DNA from 2 places in the Yersinia sp. SCPM-O-B-9106 (C-191) genome. Region 2 is predicted to be linked to the other one. Evidence: predicted binding sites of a transcription regulator. Region 2 holds the regulator's gene; the other holds the start of a gene.

Region 1 (3,218 bases), 1.0 Mb from region 2:
ACGGCCAGATAAGTTCAAATGCCAGTTATCCAAGGTCATTTCATCTTGCAGATAAACCCCACTCTGCTCATAGCGGCGATTTAAATAGGATGAATTAATGCCGGGAGTGGTCAATAAGTCATCACGATACAAGGTACTGCCGCCAGAAACACCGGTGTAAGGGTTCAATGTGGTGGCATAAGCACTGTCACTGCGCAGATTATTGCGGAACTTCTGGAAATCCAGCCCCAGCATCACCTTGTGTTCCACTGCCGCAGTGGCAAAATCCGCTGTCAGTTGGTTATCTACCGCAAATGCATTGAGTGAAGACTCTTCACCGGAGTAATAGCGGTTCATCACGCTAGGGTCAACTTTACTCCATCCCCCTTGATAAACCTGCTCTAGTTGAGAATTAGAATGGGTATAGCTGGCGTTTTGGTGGAAAGACCAAACATTATCAAATTTATGTGAAAATTCAGTGCTATAGATTTGCTGCCAGCGCTTAAACACGTTGTGATTGCTTTCGCCATCAAAGAAACCACGGCTTAGTTTCCGCCCATAAATGCTGCCATCCGCCGGCACGGCACTGTGATAGCCACCGGAAGGGTCTTTTTGCAAATTGGCGCGCAGTAACAATGAAGTATTTTCATCTGGCTGCCACAATAATGACGGCGCGATCGCATAGCGCTCTTCGCGCTGATGGTCATACATGGTGTCACTGTTGCGGGTTATCCCGGTCAGGCGAAACGCCCAATGCTCGGATATTGCATCGGTATAATCAAATGCCGCAACTTGCGTATTGTTATTGCCGCCCGTCAGGCGGAAATGACCTTCCGAGGTAAACTGCGGGCGCTTAGAAGTCATCATCACCACACCGCCGGGAATGCTCTGACCATATAATGCAGAAGAGGGGCCTTTGATAACATCAACACGCTCAAGGAACCACGGGTCAATCTGCAACACGTTAAAACTGCCGCCATCACTGAGTAAACGCAGGCCATCGAGGAAGGTATTATTCACATCGCCGCCATGGAAACCCCGCAAGGCAATAGTGTCATAGCGGGTTGCGCCGCCGGAAAAACCGGTGAAAACACCTGGGGTATAATTCAGCGCCTGGTTCAGCGTGGCAACATTTTGATCATCCATTTGTTGGCGGGTAACTACAGATACCGTTTGTGCGGTGAGAATTAACGGCTGATCGGTTTTAGTTGCCCCCTTAGTGGTTTTTGCGGTGTAACCCAAGGTGGGTAAGTCGGCTTCGTGGCCTGCTTTAGCCGTCACTTCTATCGTATCGTCAGCAATAACGGCTAATGGAATAAAAATAGCCAATGAACATAAAATAGCCGAACGCTTTATTATAAAAGCCGAAAACATAGTTATCTTCCCCAGATAAAATAGATGGTTATTTATCAGCTTCCATTGCTATTTTCACCTGGCGAACCCCTTGCCTAGCCGCCACATATCGTGAATCCATAAATGCAGCGCACAATTTATTAAATGAGAGTGCTAATTACAATGATAATTATTATCTTTAATGATTGGTTTAGGTGAGTAATTATCGGAGTAAGATTATTCAGTAACTCGCAAGGTGTGTCACAATAACTGTCAAGCAGGCACCACTGCATTAATAAATGGGTTCATTGTGACACTCACTTTCGGGCTGACCGGTTTTATGAAAAAGAATGGGTACTTTGTTTTACATCGATATAACCCCCTACTCTGTCTGTTATTCACACTTTTTTGCGCGTCACTTATCGCGACTTCAACTACAACTTTTGCGGCGACAGTATCAGACACTACAACGGAAGGCAGTGAGGAACCGGTAAAACCTGCGGTATCAGTTCAATTAATTAGCTTGCAAAAACAGTTAGATAAACTCAAACAGAGTGTGTCAGTCAGTACATCGGACAATCAGTTAAGTACGCTGAATGAAACAGCATTGACACTGGTTCAGGATGTCGACATTCTGCTGGCCGATTTGAAGCCCAAGCGGGAACAACTGCAAACACAGTTGGATGTTTTAGGCCCACCGCCAGCCGCAGGAACACTGGCTGAAACTCCGATAGTCGCTCAACAACGCCGTGCGCTAAACACCCGAAAAGTCCAGTTAGAGGGCCAGAATGATCAAGCTCAGGCCATCAAAGTCAACGCAGAGAACTTGGCTGCACAGATTGTTGCGTTACGGCGAACTGCGCTGAAATCACAAATTGCCTTAAATTCCGGCAGCATCTTAGGGGCTAAATTCTGGGCGCCTATCGTCAATCCCAATGCCGACGATGACCAGCGGTTGAAAGGTTTTGTGCAAGAACTGGCGGATGCCTGGTATGCTGCTTGGGAGCCGGAATGGCGCACGGGCACGGTAATGTACCTGTTGCTGACCCTGTTGATCGGCGCATTTGGCTTTAAGCTCCTCGACAAACTGACGGCCTGGTTTTGTGCCAAGTGCTTGCCCCAAGGCCCACTACGCCGCAGTTTTATGGCCTCAGCCACCACTTTATACACGGTGCTGATTACCGTCACGATAGCGCAATGTATCACCCAGGTATTCACCCGCACGCCGGATGTCTCACCGCTGGTGATGAATTTTGCACTGGCATTTGTTCAGCTGATGTTTTTCTCCGCGTTGGTCGCGGGTCTTGGCCGCGCGTTTTTATCCAATCAGCGCCCCTCATGGCGGCTACCCGCCATTGCCGATGAAGTCGCCGCGTCTCTCAAGCTGTTTCCTCCGCTATTAGCCAGTTGCATCATGATTTTTGGTGCTATTGATCAGATGAATAACATGATCAATATCAGCGTATCAGGGACAATTTTTGGCAATGGTATCTCGGCCCTATTGATGGCGCTGACTGCCGCGATTATCCCATTACGCGCCAACCGAATACGCCGCCAGCTGATAGTCAATGGTGAAAAGCCGGAAGCTTATTCCACTCTGGCCGGATTAATTCACTTGGCCATCGGCATTACTGCAGTCGCCATATTATTGTCATTGTTGGTGGGATATATCGCACTGGCGAAATTTTTAAGTTACAAACTGGTATGGGTTTGCCTGGTGCTGGCCTGTTTATATTTACTGACCCATCTTTGTGTCGATTTAGCAGAAAGTCTCTTTTCCCCCACCAGCAGTGCTGGCAAAGCGATTAAGCAGTCGCTCAATATTGACGATCGCCATTTGGCGCAAGCGGCAACATTATTATCAGCGACCAGCAAAGTGACGCTGATATTACTGGCTATTATCGCGC
Region 2 (3,218 bases):
AAACGTGTGGGCGTTAACTTCTGGGATACCCTCTATTGGGGCGGGGCCGATTCAGTCAATGATTGGGCCAATAAAGGCTATGAAGTGGTCGCGTCCAACCCAGATTATGTCTATTTCGACATGCCGTATGAAGTTAACCCAAATGAACGCGGTTATTACTGGGCAACTCGCTTCAACGACGAAGCCAAAGTCTTTAGTTTCGCGCCGGATAACATGCCGCAAAATGCTGAAACCTCGGTCGACCGCGACGGTAATCACTTCAGCGCCAAGAGTGATAAACCTTGGCCGGGTGTGCACGGTATTTCAGGCCAATCATGGAATGAAACTGTTCGGACTGACGAACAGATGGAATACATGATTTTTCCGCGGGTATTACCACTGGCCGAACGTGCCTGGCATCGTGCGCCATGGGAGCAAGATTATAAAGCGGGCCGCGAGTACAAAGGTGGCGAAACCCATATGGTCGATACTAAGGCGTTGAACTCAGATTGGCAGCGTTTTGCCAATATTATGGGACAACGTGAATTGGCGAAACTGGATAAAGCCGGTGTTGCTTACCGCTTACCGGTTCCGGGGGCGCGTGTCGTTACAGGGGAGTTGGAAGCTAACATTTCCTTGCCGGGGCTGATTATCGAGTATTCCACTGATGGCGGTAAGCAATGGCAGAAATATGATGTCAAAGCCCAACCTAAAGTCAGCGGTGACGTGTTGATTCGCTCGACAAGTCCGGATGGTAAACGTAGTAGCCGTGCGGAGCCGGTTAAAGTCTGATTATTGCTGTCAAAGTGCTGTGTCTGATGTTAACTCCTGTTTGCCAGGCTTTTATACCCGTTATACTTCAAGCTGCATGTGCGTTGGCTGTCTTTGTTCGCCCCAGTCACTGACTTGTGTCAGCTCCTAGGGATTCGCTCAATTGCCGCCTTCCTGCAACTCGAATTATTTAGGGTATAGGTAAACAACATTATGTGAAGTTGAGTTGATGGTTTTTTCCCCGGCGAGTCCGGGGTTTTTTTTGTTTCAAATTCATGTGAATGGCCATTAAATGAGTAATGAAAAAATGAATTTGTCACGAAGAGAGGGATGCAGGAGATCAGTAACAAAAATGACCACCTGACTCCCAACTGAAATAACTTGTGGGAAAGGCGGCCATCTTGCGAATTGCTTATTTCAGCATTATGTGAAAATCTTTATATGATCAATGAGATAAAACCATATTATTTTGGATCGTGCGCAGACTCGTCTTCACGGCAATTGCCAGTGGCACAGTGGCCATAGAGATACAGGCTATGATTGGTCAGCTTGATGCCATGCTTTTCAGCAATATCACGTTGCTGTTTTTCAATCTCTTCATTGCTAAATTCAATCACTTTGCCGCAATCCAAGCAAATCAGATGATCGTGATGATGCTGTTGCGTCAATTCAAAGACTGATTTACCGCCTTCGAAATTGTGGCGGGTCACAATACCAGCATCATCAAACTGGTTCAGTACGCGGTAAACCGTCGCCAGACCAATTTCTTCACCGATATCGATCAGCTTTTTATAAAGATCTTCCGCGCTGACGTGATGGTTAACCGGATCTTGTAACACTTCCAGAATCTTAAGCCGGGGCAGCGTTACTTTAAGGCCTGCATTTTTTAAGGCTTTGTTGTTGTCAGTCATGCGGATTCAGTCCTATTACTATCGATTCAAATTAAGGCCGTTCAGCCTATGACATCCGTGGCGCAATATTCTCAATTGCGTCTCATTATAGAACTGCTAGCCCCAAATGAAAACCGTGGTTGTTAACAAAGATATAATTGCACACTTTGCCCCATTAATCATGCAATGTATTGATGGGTGGGATTGTTGCATCATTTAAGTATATGGTTGCTGGGTGTAACGTTACAAATTTGTAGCGGTTTATTTTCATTTTGCACGGATGAATATGCGGATCTGTGGGCGGCTTAACAAGTCTATTCGTCATCCTTCAAGCTGCATGTGCGTTGGCTGCTCTCGTTACTCGGCCAGTCAATGATTCGGGCCTCACTCACTTGCCGCTTTCCTGCAACTCGAATTATTTAGGGTATATAGCGAGAGGCGTTAGAGGTAACGGAAACGCGGTTTGATGTTTAACATCACCCTCGCGTTTCCGACACGGCAAGTTAACCGGTAATTTCAGCGAGATTCAGTTCTTCACTGATCTGTTTTACCCAAGCGCTAACACGTTCATTCGTCAATTCTGGCTGGCGATCTTCATCAATAGCTAAACCGACAAAGTGATCATCATCCGCCAAGCCTTTGGAGGCTTCGAAGTGGTAGCCTGCGGTTGGCCAGTGGCCGACAATAGCAGCACCGCGTGGTTCGATGATATCGCGCACAGTCCCCATCGCATCACAGAAATATTCTGCGTAATCTTCTTGGTCGCCGCAACCGAACAACGCGACCAGCTTGCCGTTGAAATCGATCTCTTCCAGTGTCGGGAAGAAATCATCCCAATCACACTGGGCTTCACCGTAATACCAGGTTGGGATACCGATCAGCAGAATATCGAAGCTTTCTAAATCTTCTTTGCTGCTTTTGGCAATGTCATGAACCTCAGCAACATCTTTGCCCAGTTGCTTTTGGATCATCTTGGCAATGTTTTCGGTATTGCCAGTATCGCTGCCAAAGAAAATGCCTACAGTTGCCATATAACTTAATACCCTTAAATTCAAATAGTTATGCAAATTACTGAGCGCTCTGCCCAATAATATAACACATGTATAGGGCCATATAATGCCAGAAAATCTCGCCAGGCCGATATCAAGTTTATGCGATATAAAATTTTTGTGAGTCGCTCAACCTTATAACGTCATTGCCGATAACCTTCATGTAACCGAAAGGTTGCAATTTGCGGTGCCAGGGGGGAAACCGTCAAATGAAAATTTGCCGGGAAAGGAGTTGTCGTTAGCTGTATGGAACGTCCTTTATTGCTTTTCGGTCATCAAATAACACCAGGATTTTAACGGTAAGTATCCGATATATAAGGGGAACTAACATGCAGTTTTTAAGAAATATTACCATCAGAGCCGCACTACTTTGGGTGCTTGGGGCTTTTTGCCTGCTATGGGGCGGAGTATCGGGTTATACATTGTTATCACTGAATCAACTAACACAATCCACTAATGCCAGCAGTGTGTTGGTTGAAAATATGAATTTGGTCAATCAGGGGACGGATCAATATTTTCGGATGGTTAC

What was found. The regulator Fur, encoded in region 2, represses iron uptake genes when iron is present. The targets are predictions, from matches to a motif close to ATAATAATGAGAACNACTATCAA.
Positions count from the first base shown of each region.
Region 1: a site for Fur is predicted at 1,489-1,511, ahead of OP863_RS01675 (TonB-dependent siderophore receptor). Genes of this name have one in related genera too.

Region 1 covers NZ_CP110791.1:371,508-374,725, reverse strand. The annotation lists gene OP863_RS01675 (TonB-dependent siderophore receptor) at 1-1,353, opposite strand, end outside; gene OP863_RS01670 (DUF3772 domain-containing protein) at 1,622-3,218, shown strand, end outside.
Region 2 covers NZ_CP110791.1:1,401,213-1,404,430, forward strand. The annotation lists gene OP863_RS06430 (beta-N-acetylhexosaminidase) at 1-771, shown strand, start outside; gene fur (ferric iron uptake transcriptional regulator) at 1,215-1,661, opposite strand; gene fldA (flavodoxin FldA) at 2,144-2,671, opposite strand; gene OP863_RS06445 (methyl-accepting chemotaxis protein) at 3,019-3,218, shown strand, end outside.